DNA from 3 places in the Candidatus Symbiopectobacterium sp. NZEC127 genome. Region 1 is predicted to be linked to each of the others. Evidence: predicted binding sites of a transcription regulator. Region 1 holds the regulator's gene; each other region holds the start of a gene.
The links. Region 1 encodes ArgR, which controls arginine synthesis, uptake and breakdown. Its sites were predicted from a motif close to ANTGAATAAAAATACANT; they were not measured.
Positions count from the first base shown of each region.

Region 2: a site for ArgR is predicted at 2,296-2,313, ahead of argC (N-acetyl-gamma-glutamyl-phosphate reductase). Genes of this name have one in related genera too.
Region 3: a site for ArgR is predicted at 3,597-3,614, ahead of argF (ornithine carbamoyltransferase). Genes of this name have one in related genera too.

Region 1 is NZ_JAGFPG010000002.1:315,304-321,540, reverse strand. It holds gene mdh (malate dehydrogenase) at 1-707, opposite strand, end outside; gene argR (transcriptional regulator ArgR) at 1,193-1,663, shown strand; gene tsaD (tRNA (adenosine(37)-N6)-threonylcarbamoyltransferase complex transferase subunit TsaD) at 1,728-2,741, opposite strand; gene rpsU (30S ribosomal protein S21) at 2,972-3,187, shown strand; gene dnaG (DNA primase) at 3,325-5,073, shown strand; gene rpoD (RNA polymerase sigma factor RpoD) at 5,294-6,237, shown strand, end outside.
Region 2 is NZ_JAGFPG010000006.1:246,144-252,380, forward strand. It holds gene ppc (phosphoenolpyruvate carboxylase) at 1-865, opposite strand, end outside; gene argE (acetylornithine deacetylase) at 1,101-2,249, opposite strand; gene argC (N-acetyl-gamma-glutamyl-phosphate reductase) at 2,520-3,524, shown strand; gene argB (acetylglutamate kinase) at 3,547-4,320, shown strand; gene argH (argininosuccinate lyase) at 4,430-5,800, shown strand; gene rmuC (DNA recombination protein RmuC) at 6,016-6,237, shown strand, end outside.
Region 3 is NZ_JAGFPG010000002.1:152,651-158,887, forward strand. It holds gene pyrB (aspartate carbamoyltransferase) at 1-365, opposite strand, end outside; gene J5069_RS10790 (YhcH/YjgK/YiaL family protein) at 826-1,293, shown strand; gene J5069_RS10795 (LacI family DNA-binding transcriptional regulator) at 1,528-2,535, shown strand; gene argF (ornithine carbamoyltransferase) at 2,557-3,564, opposite strand; gene rraB (ribonuclease E inhibitor RraB) at 3,728-4,162, shown strand; gene J5069_RS10810 (GNAT family N-acetyltransferase) at 4,212-4,715, opposite strand; gene J5069_RS10815 (alpha/beta fold hydrolase) at 5,096-6,157, shown strand.

The DNA of each region.
Region 1 (6,237 bases):
AGCCCAAAACGCGCCGCCGCCTGGCCCATGGAGAGGGTTGCCGATCCGCCACCGGCCTTGGCTTCCACCACTTCCGTGCCCGCATTCTGGATACGCTTGGTCAGATCCGCCACTTCCTGCTCGCTGAATGTTACGCCAGGGATTTGCGACAACAGGGGCAGGATCGTCACCCCAGAGTGTCCACCAATCACCGGGACTTCAACCTCTTGCGGCAGTTTGCCTTTCAGTTCCGCCACAAAGGTGTTGGAGCGGATAATATCCAGCGTGGTTACGCCAAACAGCTTGTTCTTGTCGTACACACCGGCTTTTTTCAGTACGTCCGCGGCAATCGCCACCGTGGTGTTGACCGGGTTGGTAATGATACCAATGCAGGCTTTCGGGCTGGTGCGAGCGATCTGTTCAACCAGATTACGTACGATCCCCGCATTCACGTTGAACAGGTCGGAACGGTCCATGCCCGGCTTGCGAGCGACACCGGCCGAGATCAGAACGATATTCGCGCCGACCAGCGCAGGGGTAGCGTCTTCACCGCAAAAGCCTTTGATGGATACTGCTGTAGGGATATGGCTCAGATCAACGGCGACGCCCGGCGTTACCGGTGCAATGTCATAAAGAGATAATTCTGAACCTGAAGGAAGCTGGGTTTTGAGCAGGAGCGCGAGAGCCTGACCGATACCGCCTGCTGCTCCGAGAACTGCAACTTTCATCCTAAACTCCTTATTATCGTAAAAGTAAAAATGCCGTGAATTTGTGCAATAAACCACCAGACATAAATAAAATCAGGAGGTTTGAACGGCTTACCGAACGGATGCCGGCCATGCCGAGACCTCGCTATCAGGTCATGAAAAAGGAAAAACTATGTCGTTAATAATAAATCAAAATCTGCCGAGTGATTTGTAAGGTAAGTAAAGTTATAAGTAAGTGAGTAAATAATGCAGCGTGCATCACGTTCAGTACGATGGCGGCTACATTACACCGAACCGCAGCCAGTAAACAACCTCATTTTGATAACATTTCATTTACTTTTATGTGACTAAGCACGCATTTTTTTTCCATAGTTTACGTCATTTAAACATTTTAGCGCAGTTATCGTACTGAACCCTGCCGAGTCACTTCTTTAAGCGCCCATATTGCATAAAAATTCACCCAACTGCATAATGCACGCATCAACGATAACAACAAACGGTGCAGAATGCGTAACTCCACGAAACAGGAAGATTTGGTCAAAGCGTTCAAGGCGCTGTTAAAGGAAGAAAAGTTTAGTTCTCAAAGCGAGATCGTGTTGGCGTTACAAGACGACGGTTTTGAAAATATAAACCAATCAAAAGTATCGCGTATGCTGACTAAATTTGGCGCAGTGCGCACGCGCAATGCCAAAATGGAGATGGTCTATTGCCTGCCAGCGGAACTGGGTGTGCCCACCACCACCAGCCCGCTGAAAAATCTGGTGCTGGATGTCGATTATAATGATGCGGTTGTGGTTATTCACACCAGTCCGGGCGCTGCGCAATTGATCGCTCGGTTGCTGGATTCACTGGGGAAATCGGAAGGAATTCTGGGCACCATCGCCGGGGATGACACCATTTTCACCACGCCAGCGCGCGGCTTTAGCGTCAAACAGCTGTTCGACGCCATTTTGGCGCTGTTCGAACAGGAACTGTAGTGACCCGCGAGGGGTTGCTGACGCAGTGACCCACGCCAGATGAGGGTATCTGGCGTGGGTTGGGTCAAACGGCAGGCAACTCCGCCAATGGCCAACGAGGACGCACGCTCACGCCCAGTTCCTGACTTTCGTTGTGCAACAGCCTCACACTGCCCGCATAGGCAATCATCGCGCCATTATCGGTACAAAACTCAGGCCGCGCATAAAACACCGCCCCACCCCGTTTGGCCATGATCTCTGTCAGGCGAGCGCGCAGCGTACGGTTGGCACTGACCCCGCCCGCCATCACCAGACGTTTAAAACCGGTCTCATCCAACGCTCGGCGACATTTTATCGCCAACGTATCCACCACCGCGTCTTCAAACGCGCGCGCAATATCTGCACGGGTTTGATCATCGTTGCCATTAGCGCGAATGGTATTGGCGGCAAAGGTTTTCAAACCGGAAAAGCTAAAATCCAGCCCTTGTCTGTCGGTCATTGGGCGAGGAAAGGTAAAACGAGTGGCATCCCCACCCTGTGCCAGTTTGGACAACATCGGGCCTCCTGGGTAATCCAGTCCCAGCAGCTTTGCCGTTTTGTCGAAGGCTTCACCGGCAGCATCGTCAACAGATTCGCCCAGCAAACGGTATTCACCGATGCCCGTGACGCTGATGAGTTGCGTGTGGCCGCCAGAAACCAACAGCGCCACGAAAGGAAACGCCGGTGGATTCTCTTCCAGCATCGGGGCCAGCAAATGCCCTTCCATGTGGTGAACCGGAATGGCCGGCACACCCCAGGCAAACGCCAACGCGCGCCCAACCGTCGCGCCGACCAGCAATGCGCCCACCAGCCCGGGACCGGCGGTATAGGCCACGCCATCGATGTCCGATGCGGCCAGTCCTGCCTCTTTCAGGGCAGCCTGAATCAGGGGAACCGTTTTACGCACGTGATCGCGCGAGGCCAGTTCCGGCACGACACCGCCATAATCAGCATGTAGTTTTACCTGGCTATACAGTTGGTTAGCCAATAACCCGGCATCCGTGTCATAAATCGCCACCCCGGTTTCATCACAGGAGGTTTCAATACCCAATATGCGCATCGTTCTACCTAACATTCGTTGCCACGCAAGCCGACATCCACTTGCCACTTGCTTCATACAACAGATAGTCTACCATTAACGGTTTGGATTTTCTGCTCTGCGTGCGCGTTGGGTGTTTTATGATCGCCGCAATGCTTTACAAGCGCATCACGTTTGCAGTAGAATTCCGCACCATTTTGAAAAGGCTGGCACAAGGCCAGCACATACCGAATTATTAAGGTGAGAGGCACATGCCGGTAATTAAAGTACGTGAAAACGAGCCGTTCGATGTAGCGCTGCGTCGCTTCAAACGTTCCTGTGAAAAAGCGGGTGTTCTGGCTGAAGTTCGTCGTCGTGAGTTCTATGAAAAACCGACCACCGAACGCAAACGCGCTAAAGCTTCTGCGGTGAAACGTCACGCGAAGAAACTGGCTCGAGAAAACGCACGCCGCACTCGTCTGTATTAATTTCTGGAGGCCTGGCCTCCACCGCGTGATTAATCCGCAGACTTAGCAGTTGCATACGAAGGCCGTGCTTTCCGAAAGGAAGCGCGGCTTGTTGTCGTTTATAAGCTATCGTTTATTTGTATTAAAAACAGGGGCTTATGGCTGGACGAATCCCACGCGTCTTTATCAATGACCTGCTGGCACGCACTGATATCGTCGATCTGATTGACGCGCGCGTGAAGCTCAAGAAGCAGGGCAAGAACTTTCACGCGTGCTGTCCGTTTCACCATGAGAAAACCCCGTCTTTCACCGTAAACGGTGATAAGCAGTTTTACCATTGTTTCGGTTGCGGCGCGCACGGCAATGCCGTCGATTTTTTAATGAACTACGATCGCCTGGAGTTCGTTGAAAGTATCGAAGAATTGGCAGCCATGCACAGTCTGGAAGTGCCTTATGAATCCGGCACTGGCACTACAGCGCTTGAACGCCATCAGCGTCAAAGCCTGTATGAATTGATGGGACAACTGAGCGAGTTTTATCAGCAGGCATTAAACCAGCCAACGGCAGCCACCGCCCAGGGTTATCTGGCACAACGCGGCCTGAGTGCGGAAGTGATTCGCCACTTCGCTATTGGCTTCGCCCCTCCGGGGTGGGACAACGTATTAAAGCGCTTTGGTCGCCACGATGAAGATCGTGAAACCCTGAGCGATGCGGGAATGCTGGTTAAGAATGAGCAAGGACGTACCTATGACCGCTTCCGTGAGCGCGTCATGTTCCCGATCCGCGATAAGCGCGGCCGTGTTATCGCCTTTGGCGGACGCGTGCTGGGAGACGGATTGCCCAAATACCTGAACTCGCCGGAAACTGAAATTTTTCATAAAGGCCGCCAACTGTATGGCCTTTACGAAGCGCAACAAAATCACACGGAACTAAAACGCCTTCTTGTGGTTGAAGGTTATATGGACGTGGTAGCGCTGGCGCAATTCGGTATTGATTATGCCGTCGCGTCATTGGGCACCGCCACGACCGCAGATCATATTCAGATGATGTTCCGCGTTACCGATCAGGTGATTTGTTGCTATGACGGTGACCGTGCAGGCCGAGATGCCGCCTGGCGCGCCCTGGAAACGGCGCTACCCTATTTGAATGATGGTCGCCAGTTGCGCTTTATGTTTCTCCCTGATGGAGAGGATCCGGATACTCTGGTGCGTAAAGAGGGTAAACAAGCGTTTGAACAGAGGATGGAGCAGGCGCTGCCGCTCTCCACGTTCTTGTTTGATACCCTGCAACAGCAGGTGGATATGAGCTCTCCCGAGGGCAGAACCAAACTTGGAAGAGACGCATTGCCGTTGATTGGTCAGGTGCCGGGAGAAACCCTGCGGCTGTATTTACGTCAACAGCTCGGCAACAAACTGGGGATTCTTGACGATCGCCAACTGGATAAACTGCTGCCAAAAACGGCAGAACAGGCGCAGCCCTACCAGCCGCCCCAACTAAAACGCACAACTATGCGTATACTAATAGGGTTGCTGGTACAAAATCCGCAGTTGGCAGCATTGGTGACCGCGCCGGACGGGCTGGCATCATCGAAGATGGCTGGCGTGCCGCTGTTTATTGAGCTGGTGAAAACGTGCCAGGCACAGCCCGGTTTGACAACGGGGCAGCTTCTGGAGCTTTACCGGGAGAATAAATCAGGCCCACAGCTTGAAACCATGGCAACCTGGAACCACATGATCGTTGAGGACAAGGTAGAAGAGACGTTTATCGATACCTTGACTACCCTATATAACCATATGTTAGAGGAGCGGCTGGAATCATTGATAGCACAGTCACGTTTGCGGGGGCTGACCGCAGAAGAACGTAACGAAGTGCACATGTTGAACCAGGCGCTTACAAGAAAGAACTGATTACAGAGGCTTAATTGCCGATAACCAGCAGGGTGAAGCCCTGCCAAAGCCGCTAGAAGGGGCTGCGGCGAGAAGAAGAAATACCCCGAATGTTATTGTTGGCTATACCCAATAGCTTTCTACGAACAGGCGAGCGAAAGGCACCTGCATCGTGAAAGGTGACCGGTATAATTATGCCGACCGACACCAACCTAATACTCTGAAGTGTGGATACCGTCTTATGGAGCAAAACCCGCAGTCACAGCTGAAGCTACTTGTCACCCGTGGTAAGGAGCAAGGCTACCTGACCTATGCTGAGGTCAATGACCATCTGCCGGAAGATATCATCGATTCCGATCAGATCGAAGACATCATCCAGATGATTAATGACATGGGCATCCAGGTGATGGAAGAAGCACCGGATGCGGATGACCTGCTGTTGGCAGAAACTACGTCTGACACCGATGAAGATGCCGCAGAAGCCGCTGCTCAGGTGCTCTCAAGCGTAGAGTCCGAAATCGGGCGTACGACCGATCCGGTGCGCATGTACATGCGTGAAATGGGCACCGTTGAGTTGCTCACCCGCGAAGGTGAAATCGACATCGCCAAGCGGATCGAAGACGGTATCAACCAGGTTCAGTGTTCTGTTGCCGAATATCCTGAAGCGATCACTTACCTGTTGGAACAATACGATCGCGTCGAGGCTGAAGAGAGCCGCCTTTCCGATCTGATCACCGGGTTTGTCGATCCCAACGCCGAAGAAGATCTTGCGCCTACCGCAACCCACGTGGGATCGGAATTGTCCAGCGAAGAGATGGATGACGACGATGATGATGACGAAGAGAGCGAAGACGACGACGATGCGGAAGAAGACAACAGCATCGATCCAGAACTGGCTCGTCAGAAATTTACCGAGCTGCGTGAACAGTACGAAGTCACGCGTCAAACGATCAAAGCCCATGGACGTAACCACGCCAAGGCCGCAGAAGAGATCCTGAAGCTCTCTGACATTTTCAAGCAGTTCCGTTTGGTGCCAAAACAGTTCGATTTCCTGGTCAACAGCATGCGCACCATGATGGATCGCGTTCGCACGCAAGAGCGTTTGATCATGAAACTCTGCGTTGAACAGTGCAAAATGCCGAAGAAAAACTTCGTCACGCTGTTCACCGGTAACGAAACCAATGA
Region 2 (6,237 bases), on a different contig from region 1:
CGGACACCAGCACCTGAATATCACGTAAAAACAGGTCTGCGGCTTTCCAACGGCTCAGCAGCAGGACGTGACGGGTGATTTTGGCGGTTACGTTCGGGTTGCCGTCGCGGTCGCCGCCCATCCAGGAGGTAAAGCGCACGGGGACAGAATCCACCGGCAGGCGGAAACCAAAAGATTTTTCCAACTGCTCATCCAGCTCGCGCAAGAAGGCGGGCACCCCTTCCCACAGGCTGTTTTCCACCACGGCGAAGCCCCATTTGGCTTCGTCTACGGGCGTTGGGCGGATCTTACGGATTTCATCCGTGTGCCAAGACTGGGCGATCAACTGGCGCAGACGGCGCATGATCTGGTTGCGTTCATAGTCTGCCAGATCGTTGTGATCGAGCTGTTTCAGGCAGGTGTTAACTTCAACCAGCTTATGAATCAGCGTGCGACGGGTGATTTCTGTCGGGTGTGCGGTCAGCACCAGCTCAATGGAGAGCGTCTCCACCGCGTCACGAATATCGCGTTCGCTTAAGTGTGCCTGCGCTTTCAGGCGATCGAACGCCTGAGATAAAATTTCCGGGTTGCTGGCCGCTTCGCCGTGCGGCGAAATAGAGTGATATTGCTCTGCGGTGTTGGTCAGATTAAGAAACTGGCTGAAGGCGCGCGCGACCGGGAGCAACTCCTCATTGGAGAGATTTTGCAGCGTGTTCAACAGCTCCTGACGATGCTTTTCATTGCCTGCGCGGGACGATTTTGACAGCTTACGGATCGTCTCGACCTTATCAAGAATACTCTCTCCTAATGCATCCTTGATGGTGTCACCAAGAAGTTTACCCAGCATGCTCACATTACTTCGCATCGCGGAATATTGTTCGTTCATATTTACCCTGACCCATCTCTATTTTTTGTAAGTTTGTTTCATAGAAAGACGCAAAACGCTGCCTTCATCTAGCCACGCCCGGCGGGATTCGTCAATTGACGATTGGTTGTTTTATCACCCTGCCGGTTTTACCCCTCTGTTGTTGTACCTGCTTTCGTGTGGGATTGGCAATCGGTGAAATTTAATTACATCCATGCGCAGATTAGGGGCGCTTATTACGCCCCTGCTTTCGCGTTTACCGGCAGAAATGTTGCACCATCTGGGTGATCAATTTATGCGTTGGGGCGATGAATGCGGTGTCGAGATATTCATCCGGCTGGTGGGCCTGTTCAATCGAACCGGGGCCGAGTACCAGCGTCGGGCACAGCGTCTGGATAAACGGTGCTTCGGTGCAATAGTTCACTACATCCGTGGGCACACCCAGTAATTTCTCAATCACACCCACCAAGGCATGATCCACCGGGCACTCATAGCCGGGGATCGGCGGGTGCAGTTCGCTGACGCTGACGCGTCCCGGCCAACGCTCACTCACCGGTGCCAGCGCTTCCGTCACCAGACCGTTCAAATCGTTCAGCGTCAATCCCGGAAGCGGGCGAATATCCATATGCAACTCACAGCAGGCACAAATGCGGTTGGCTGCATCGCCACCGTGGATGTGGCCGAAATTCATGGTCGGATAGGGGATATGGAACGCCGCGTTGTGATAACGGGTTTGCAGCGTATTGCGCAACACCATCAGGTGGGAGATGGCATCGTGCATCAGTTCGATGGCATTTACGCCGCGCGAAGGATCGCTCGAATGGCCGGATTGTCCCTGAATCCGCACCGCGTTTGACATATGGCCTTTATGGGCGCGAATCGGTTGCAACGAGGTTGGCTCACCGATGATGGCGCAATCGGGGCGTATTTGCGTAGATTCAGAGAAATATTTAGCACCCGCCATGGTGGTCTCTTCATCGGCGGTCGCCAGCACGTAAATCGGTTTGGTCAGTGTTGCCGGGTCGATATCGCGCAGCGCATCCAGAATAAAGGCGAAGAAGCCTTTCATATCCGCCGTGCCCAGCCCATAAAGCTTGTTATCGTGTTCTGTCAGGGTAAAGGGATCGCGCGTCCAGCGGCCATCATCAAACGGCACCGTATCGGTGTGCCCGGCCAACAATAAGCCGCCCTGACCTTGGCCGATGCGCGCCAGCAGATTGAATTTATGCCGTGTACCGGGCACCGGCTGCACCTCAACGTGAAAGCCCAAATCAGCAAACCACCCGGCGAGCAGATTGATTAATGCTTCATTGCTCTGATCGAGCGCCTGATCGGTGGCGCTGATGGAAGGCGTCGCGATCAACGCCCGATACAGCTCAATAAATGGGGGTAAATTCATCTTCACTGTTGACAGCCTTATGTTAGGATAGTATCAATATTCATGCATTTATTATGAATAAAAATACAATAACGCGTAGCGAAAGGAAACTGTTTCGATCCCTTCAATGAGACATTGCCTGATAGTCTACACCTGCACCGGTCGAATACCGTTAGCGGGTTTGGCGTTTTGTAGATACCCTGTTTTAACGACATTGTTTTAACAACATTGTTTTTAACGATACTGTTTTTAACGATGCATTGTTTACATCATTTTAGTGGAAGGTATGCAGATCCCATGCTGAATACGTTGATTGTTGGTGCAAGCGGTTATACTGGCGCTGAACTTGCACTTTATCTGAATCGTCATCCTCAGATGAACCTCACCGCACTTGCGGTATCCGCGCAGAGCGTTGATGCGGGCAAACGCATTTCTGACCTGCACCCTCAACTGAAAGGCATCATCGATTTGCCGGTGCAGGCGTTGACGGATGCCGCCGAAGCCGCCAAAGGCATCGATGTGGTGTTTCTGGCGACCGACCACAAAGTGAGCCACGATCTTGCGCCGGTGTTTCTGGCCGCAGGCTGCGTGGTGTTCGATCTCTCCGGCGCGTTTCGCGTGCAGGATGCTGAATTTTATCGCCGCTATTACGGTTTCGAGCATCAACACGCTGACTGGCTGGCGCAGGCGGTGTACGGCCTGGCAGAGTTTCAGGCGGAGCGCGTGAAGCAAGCGCAGCTGATTGCCGTCCCCGGTTGTTATCCGACGGCGTCACAGTTGGCACTGAAACCGCTGGTGGATGCGCAACTGCTTAACACCGACCAGTGGCCGGTTATCAATGCGGTTAGCGGCGTGAGCGGCGCCGGGCGTAAAGCCTCACTCACCAGCAGCTTCTGCGAGGTGAGCCTGCAACCCTATGGCGTGTTCAATCACCGCCATCAACCCGAAATTGCGACCCACCTGGGTATCCCGGTTATCTTCACGCCGCATCTGGGGAATTTCGCACGTGGGATTCTGGCGACCATTACCTGCCGCCTGAAACCGGGCGTCAGTGCGCAGGATGTAGCGGAAGCCTACCACAATGCTTATCACGACAAACCGCTGGTGCGCCTCTACGATAACGGGGTTCCGGCGCTAAAATCGGTTGTTGGCTTGCCGTTTTGCGATATCGGTTTCTCCGTACAGGACGAGCACCTGATTGTGGTCGCCACGGAAGACAACCTGCTTAAAGGTGCGGCGGCGCAAGCTGTACAGTGCCTGAATATTCGTTTCGGTTTCCCTGAAACCCAATCTTTGCTCTGACAAATCCTGAGGCACGAAAGCGATGAATCCGTTAATTATCAAACTGGGCGGTGTGTTACTGGACAGCGAAGAAGCGCTGGAGCGTCTGTTTACGGCGCTGGTTGCCTATCGTGAGCAATACCAGCGCCCGCTGGTCATTGTGCACGGCGGCGGCTGCCTGGTGGATGACCTGATGAAAAAACTGGCGTTACCCGTGGTGAAGAAAAACGGGCTGCGCGTTACACCGGCGGATCAGATCGACATCATCACCGGTGCGCTGGCAGGTTCGGCCAACAAAACGCTGCTGGCCTGGGCGAAGAAACACGCCATCAACGCGGTGGGTCTGTGTCTGGCGGATGGCGGCATGACTACGGTAACGCAGTTGGATGAATCCCTGGGTTACGTGGGCAAAGCACAGGCGGGTTCCGCCGATCTGCCCAATGCGCTGCTAAGCGCCGGGTATCTGCCAATCGTCAGTTCCATCGGCATCACCGAACAAGGTGATTTGATGAACGTTAACGCCGATCAGGCCGCAACCGCGCTCGCAGAGACGCTGGGTGCCGATTTGATTCTGCTGTCGGACGTGAGCGGTATCCTTGATGGCAAAGGCCAACGCATCGCTGAAATGACCGCGCAGAAAGCGGAACAGCTGATTGCGCAAGGGATTATTACCGACGGCATGATCGTTAAAGTCAACGCGGCGCTGGATGCCGCTCGCGCGTTGGGTCGCCCGGTAGATATCGCCAGCTGGCGTCATGCCGATCAACTGCCCGCGCTGTTTAACGGCACGCCGATTGGCACGCGGATTCAGGCGTAAATCTGTTAATCTGTAAGGCATTTCCGTTGGCCGAACGGTAACGGAAGCGAGCATGCGGGTTCGCCCGCATGGTTACAAGACATTGAAGCACATTTTGGGAGTATCGGTTATGGCGTTGTGGGGCGGTCGTTTCAGTCAGGCGGCAGATCAGCGGTTCAAACAATTTAATGACTCGCTGCGGTTTGATTACCGTCTGGCGGAGCAAGATATCGTCGGCTCTATCGGCTGGTCAAAAGCGCTGGTGACGGTCAACGTACTCAGCGCGCAGGAACAGCAGCAGCTAGAGCAGGCGCTGAACGCGCTGCTGGCCGAGGTGCAAGCCGACCCGGAACAGATTCTGCAAAGCGACGCCGAAGATATTCATAGCTGGGTAGAGCAGAAGCTGATCGACAAAGTGGGCGATCTGGGTAAAAAGCTCCACACCGGTCGCAGCCGTAACGATCAGGTTGCCACCGATCTTAAACTCTGGTGCAAGGCACAAATCGGCGAACTGCAACTGGCCGTGCGCCAACTGCGCGCCGCGTTGGTGGCTACCGCAGAGGTGAATCAGGATGCGGTGATGCCGGGTTACACCCATTTGCAGCGCGCCCAACCGGTGACCTTTGCCCACTGGTGTCTGGCCTACCATGAAATGCTGGCACGCGACGAAAGCCGCCTGGAAGATACGCTAAAACGCCTCGACGTCAGTCCACTGGGCTGCGGCGCGTTAGCTGGGACGGCCTATCCTATCGATCGTGAGCAACTGGCGGGCTGGCTGGGTTTTGCGTCTGCCACGCGTAACAGTCTGGATACGGTGTCAGATCGCGATCATGTACTGGAACTGCTCTCTAATGCCTCGATCGGCATGGTGCACCTGTCGCGCTTTGCCGAAGATCTGATCTTCTTCAACAGCGGTGAATCCGGGTTCGTTGAGCTGTCCGATCGTGTAACCTCCGGCTCCTCTCTGATGCCGCAAAAGAAAAATCCGGATGCGCTGGAACTGATCCGCGGTAAATCGGGTCGGGTGCAAGGCGCGCTGACCGGCATGATGATGACGCTCAAAGGTTTGCCACTGGCGTACAACAAAGACATGCAGGAAGACAAAGAAGGGCTGTTCGATGCGCTCGACACCTGGCATGACTGCCTGATGATGGCGGCACTGGTGCTGGAAGGCATTCAGGTTCGCCGTCCGCGCTGCCAGGAAGCGGCGCAGCAGGGCTACGCGAACGCGACCGAGTTGGCCGATTATCTGGTGGCGAAAGGCGTTCCGTTCCGCGAAGCGCATCACATCGTTGGTGAGGCAGTGGTGGAAGCCATTCGGCAGGGTAAACCGCTGGAAGCATTGCCGCTGGTGGATTTGCAGAAATTCAGCGCCACCATTGGCGATGACGTGTATCCCATCCTGTCGCTGCAATCTTGTCTGGAAAAGCGCGCTGCCAAAGGTGGTGTGTCACCACAACAGGTCGCGCAGGCGATTACCGATGCCAAAGGGCGTCTGTAATACCAATAACGCGATGTCATCTGTATCAGGGCCGGATTTCCGGCCCTTTTTTATTTAGCCAATGGCGATAAGCCATAACGCAAACCGCCTCGCATTTTAACCATTTCGCTGCCGACAACGATGCCGCTTCGCGCTGGCCTGCGCTATTCTTTCTGGACATACATACAGTATCACTTTACCTTGACGGACAGTGGCGACAACGAAAGGAATGCGACGTGGATATCACCCTCTTTTACGGCGTAGGCGGCGGGGCGGTCGGGGTGCTGGCGGGATGGCTTGTTGCCAGCCTGCGTTATCAGCAGCGCCGCGCCCGGCAAGAAACGGAACAACGTATACAAGAACAAGCGTTACAGCAGGCGCAAAGCGTGGTACGTGAACTTCAGCTCGCGCGTGATAAGGACGAACAACGTCGGCGTCAGGATGATATGGAGCTGCGT
Region 3 (6,237 bases), 160 kb from region 1:
CCACCGGAGAACTCGGTGGCAAGACGCGCGGCGCCTTCCTGCGGATGGCGCATTACGATGGCATCGACATAGTGGCCGATAACCGAAATGGTATCCGCCAGCGTCTCGCCCTTCTTGCCGAGTGACGTGTTATTGCTGTCAGCAAAACCGACCACGGAGGCCCCCAGACGGTGCATCGCGGTCTCAAAAGAGAGCCGGGTGCGCGTCGAGGCCTCAAAGAAACAGCTGGCGATCACTTTATGTTTTAACAACTCCGGCTGCGGTTTGGCCTTCAGGCTAGCGGCTACCTGCAACGCCAGCTCCAAATCTTCGCGGGTGAGGTCGTTAATCGAGATGATGTGTTTTTGATAAAGCGGATTGACCATGTTTGCTTTTCTCCCAACGGTTAGCCCTGAAACATTTTTCTCTCGTCCTACCGCTGTCGGCCGACGAGGTTCGCCCGGTATAACAGGCAAAAAAAAGCCCCTTCAACGAGGGGCTTTTTTTAAACGATCGGTGATTGCCGGAAAAGAGGCGGCGCGCTGACGAAAAAAGGGGTCAGCAGCGTGATAAATACAGCATGTGGTGAGGCAAGCGCACATGGTTCCTCCTGGCAAATTGTGGCGCATTATACGCGCGAGATTTGCTATTTCAAGCGCTAATTTATGCGCAATAGTCGCATTTTTAGGCATTGGCAATCGGTTGCTTAGAGAAAACCTTACGCGTTCGACCAATGAAAATAAAGGGGATAGGTAGCACTTTTGCCACTGTAGACTAGCGAGAATGCCTATGGCGGAGTATAAAGTTCGCTAAAACGACGTTTTACTTTTCACGAGAGGATTTACTATGATCACCGGGAATATCCACCAGCTTGAATTGGTTCCTTATCTGCCTGCCAAACTGCGCGACGCGATCGAGTACGTAAAAGCCAATATTACGGCTGATACCCCGCTGGGCAAGCACGATGTCGATGGCAACAACGTGTTTGTGCTGGTTTCCAATGACAGCACTGAAGCGTTTGAACAACGTCGCGCTGAATACCATGCCAAATATCTGGATATTCAGATTGTGCTCAACGGCGTTGAAGGCATGACTTTCAGCAACCTGCCGGCAGGCACGCCTGACACCGACTGGTTGGCGGATAAAGACATCGCGTTTTTGTCTGCCGGTGAGCAGGAAAAAACCTTTGTCATGCAACCGGGTGATTTTGTTGTCTTCTTCCCAGGCGAAGTCCACAAGCCGCTGTGTGCTGTGGGTGAACCTGCACGCGTGCGCAAAGCCGTCGTGAAGATCGACGCGTCACTGGTGCTGTAATCTTGCTACCGCGCGCGACGCCGAGGACGTTCGGTGCCGCGCACGGTGCGTCATCGGGATAATTGATCCCCCTTCATATATTCATCCATAATCACCTATATAAATATCGTCCCGTTCAGTGATGCAGCGGTTTGTGCTTATCGCGTAATGAGGGGAGCGCGGTTGTGCTGCCTCCTCGCTGACAGTTGATGATGGCCTCGCCGTGACTGCGCGCGCCCTAAGGAAGGAGTAAAAATGGTTACGATACAGGATGTGGCGAAAAAGGCGGGCGTCTCTAAAGCGACGGTATCTCGCGTACTTAACGGCAAAAACGTGGTACGTGAAGATATGCGGCAGCGCGTGTTTCGCGCCATCGAGGAAACCGGATTCAGTCCAAACCTGCTGGCCCGTCAGCTCGCCACCCGCAAAACCAACTCGATTGGTTTGGTGATCACCAACTCTCTGTATCAGGGACCGTTTTTTTCCGAAATGACCTATCAGGCGGCGTCATGCAGTGAAAAGCATCAGCGCCAGCTGATTCTGGCGGATGGTAAAAACAGCGCGCAGGACGAGCGCAATGCCATCGGCATGCTGCTGGCACTGCGTTGCGAAGCCATTATTGTCTATCCCAAATTCTTATCGGCAGAAGCGCTGGAAACGCTGATCGAGCAGCATGAGACGCCGATCATCGTGATTAACCGTAAGCTGCCTCATCACCAGAATCACGCGGTCTATATCGAGCATTACCACAGCAGCCAACTGATGACGCAATATCTGCTCGATCAGGGGCATAGGCGCATCGCTTTTATTGCCGGGCTGCCCGGTTCCCCGTCAGGTGAACAGCGGCTTGCCGGGTTCCTTGATACGTTAAAGGCGGCGGGCATCGCACATAATGAGGCGCTACGTCTGGAAGGGGACTGGACGCCGGAAAGCGGCTATCGCGCCGCTCAAACGCTGTTGGCGCGCAATGTGGACGTCACCTGTGTGCTGGCGGCCAATGATGATATGGCGATTGGCGCAGCCAAGGTGTTTCTCGATGCCGGAAAACGGGTGCCGCAGGATATGTCGTTGGCGGGGTTTGATGACATGCTGATTGGGCGCTACTTTTCTCCCGCCTTAACCACGGTGCATGTGCCGATTGCTGCCATGATTCAGGATGCGATTGGTCGCCTGGTGGCGGCGTCAGAAGGCGATGCCATGCCGATCCCGCCTTGCCAACATCAAGGACGTTTGGTTATCCGAGACTCCGTCGCCAGGCGCTGAGCATGGCGCGGAGTGCGGCCCTTATTCCTGACCGAGCGTGGCAACCATCACCGCTTTGATGGTGTGCATGCGGTTTTCTGCCTGATCGAACACAATGCTGTGTGCCGATTCAAACACCTCATCGGTCACTTCCATGCCGCCGTGCAAACCGTACTGCTCGGCCATTTGCTTGCCGATGGTGGTGTGATCGTCATGGAACGCGGGCAGACAGTGCAAGAATTTCACCTGCGGGTTACCGGTGGCGGCGAGCATCGCCATATTGACCTGATAGGGTTTGAGCAGCGCAATCCGCTCCTGCCACACCTCTTTGGCTTCTCCCATGGAAACCCACACGTCGGTGTAGATGAAATCCGCACCGGCCACGCCTGCGGCGATATCTTCCGTCAGCGTGATTTTTCCGCCGGTCATCTCGGCAGCAGCGCGGCACTCGGCCACCAGATTGGCATCGGGCCAGCAGGCTTTGGGCGCGACCAGCCGCAGATCCAAACCGGTTAACGCAGCGGCTTCCAGCATGGTGTTGCCCATGTTGTTGCGCGCATCGCCCGCGTAGACCAGCGTCATGTCGCTAAAGGCGCGCTCAGGCAGATGCTCCTGCATGGTCAGTAAATCCGCCAGCAGTTGTGTCGGGTGAAACTCGTTGGTCAGCCCGTTCCATACCGGAACACCGGCGTACTCGGCCAGCGTTTCCACCAGCGCCTGGCCGTAACCACGGTATTGGATGCCGTCATAAATTCTGCCCAGCACGCGGGCGGTATCCTTCATTGACTCTTTATGACCGATCTGGCTGCCGCTTGGGCCGAGATACGTGACGCGCGCTCCCTGATCGTATGCAGCAACTTCGAAAGAGCAACGAGTACGGGTCGAATCTTTTTCGAAGATGAGTGCGATGTTTTTATTTTGCAGGTAGCGTTTTTCGGTGCCGTTCTTTTTGCCGGCTTTCAGTTGGGCAGATAAGGTTAACAGTACGCCGATCTCAGCGGGGGAAAAATCCATTAATCTTAAGAAGTGACGCTGGTGAAACGAGTTCATTGTAGTTATCTCCATGTGGCTCAACGCTGTTGGTTGAATTAAAATTCACTTTATATGTGTAATTATTCAATTTCAAGGGGCGACGTCAAACTTTATGGTGGAGAGGGCGTCGGGGGTGTGGGAGAATACGGTAATAACGTAGAGATTAACGGGGGACAGACACATGGCAAACCGCGATTTACTGGACGAACAACGGGAAGAAACGCGCCTGATTATCGAAGAACTGCTGGATGATGGCAGCGATCCGGACGCACTGTACACCATCGAACACCACTTTTCGGCGGAAAACTTTGACGCGTTGGAAAAGGTCGCTGTTGATGCCTTTAAAATGGGCTACGAAGTGACGGATGCGGAAGAACTGGAAGTGGAAGAGGGCAAACTGCTGATGTGTTGTGATGCCATTAGCGAAATGGCGCTCAATGCCGAGCTGATCGATGAGCAGGTAGAACAGTTAATCGAGCTGGCTGCACGTCACAACGTCAATTACGACGGTTGGGGCACCTACTTCGAGGATCCGGATGGCGAAGAGGGTGAAGAAGGCGAAGAAGGCGAAGACGACGATTTCTATGATGAGGACGATGACGGCAAACGTCATTAATCCCTCTCTGGTATCACGGGCGTGCCGAAGTGAACTTCGGCGCGCCGCTTTAGAGCTGTTTTAGCATGGTGACTTCACAGTCACCGTGGCCGGTGTTGCCCATCGCGTGCGGAATGTGTTCAAACCCCAGTTTGCGATACAGCGCAATCGCCTGCGTCAATGTGCTGGTGGTTTCCAGATAGCAGCGTCGGAATCCCTTCTGGCGGGCGAAATCGAGCGCTTGCAGCGCCAATTGGCGCGCCAGTCCCTTGCCACGTAATACCGGCAAAAAGTACATCTTTTGCAGTTCACACACGTCAGCTTCTCCCTCCTGCAAGGGCGCGACACCGCCGCCGCCGACCACTTCTCCTTCGTATTCAATGACCCAGTAGGCGCTGTTTGGGTGGTTATACAACTGAAACAGGTTGTCTAAATTGGGGTCAGAGACCGTATATCCCTTATCTGCCGTCAGGCCAAATTCCGCAGAAACATGGCGGATCACTGCCGCGATGGCAGCGTTGTCCTGTGCGGTAATGGGGCGCATCCGCAGAGAAAGGGGAAGGGCGGTTGTCATGGTGCTTACTCTTATACTGATAGGGGACGATGATATTTTCTTACGCTGTAATACCATTGAACAGGGTTTTTGTGCAATACCGGGATAACGGGCATTGGCCATGCGCAGCCTCACCATGATCCAATTATCTGCGTTGATTTTTTGTCCGCGCATTTTTTCTTGCCTAATGGATTAGGCACAGTTATTGTACGGGTATGGCCGTTTTGCACGTTATTCAATCATAACATTATGATTGTTATCTGATTATGTAGGATGCGCCAGAAATTTACCTTATGACAATATATTATTGTTATTTAATGGTTAGCCTGCGATCGATATTGGGATGTGACCTGGGACACATTATTATTGAAATCCATTTACCCTTATGGATGACGAGTAGTATGGCCCATCGCATGTTGTCAGGCTGGATTAGCCTGTTTTTACTGTTTTTATCTCCCCTCGCTTACGCACAACCCTTACAGCCTCAGGAAGGCGATTGGCGGCCTGCCGAGTTTCGTTTTCATACCGGTGAAACGCGTAATGACCTCCGTCTGCACTACTACACGTTGGGTGACCGTAGTAAGCCTGCGGTGCTGCTGTTGCACGGCACCAATCAGCCGGTCAGCGCGCTGCTGGCGGACGGATTTGGCGGCGAGTTATTTGGGCCGGGCCAACCGCTGGATGTGACGAAACACTTTATTATCATTCCCGAAAGTATCGGATCGGGGAAATCCTCCAAACCCTCCGACGGTTTGCGCACGCAATTCCCGCAATATAACTACGATGATATGGTGCTGGCACAATATCGACTGGTGACGGAAGCGTTGGGCATCAAACATTTGCGTCTGGTCATGGGCTACTCCATGGGGGGCATGCACACCTGGCTGTGGGGGCAAAAATACCCGGACATGATGGATGCGCTGGTGCCGATGGCGTCACAGCCCAATGCGCTGTCGGGCCGTAACTGGATGCTGCGCCGCATGCTGATTGAATCCATCAAACGCGATCCGGCCTGGAAAAATGGCGATTATCAGACTCAGCCTCCGGCTTTGCAGACCGCTAATATCATGTTCAGCATCGCCACCACGGGCGGCACCCTGGCTTACCAGAGTAAAGCGCCGACGCGTGAGCTGGCGGATAAGCTGGTGGATGCGCGACTGGCGGCTCCCGTGACCAGTGATGCCAATGACTTCATCTATATCTGGAATTCCTCGGCGGATTACAACGCGATGTCCGGTCTGGAACGCATCAAGGCCCCGATGCTGGTGATCAACGCCGCTGATGATGAGCGTAATCCGGTGGAAATTGGCTCGCTGGAACCCGCGTTGAAAAAGGTCAAACAGGCATCGCTGTTCTTGATTCCGGCAAGTGCGGAAACCAGCGGCCATGGAACCATGATGTCCGCCCGCTTCTATCGCACTGCGCTGGGTGAATTCCTGGCGAAAACGCCTTCCCATCAATAACTGCGGTTTTTTCTTCCGGGCAGGCGTGTTCACAATGAAGCGCCTGCCCGGCTTGCTCTTGATGACCACTCACTAGGGAC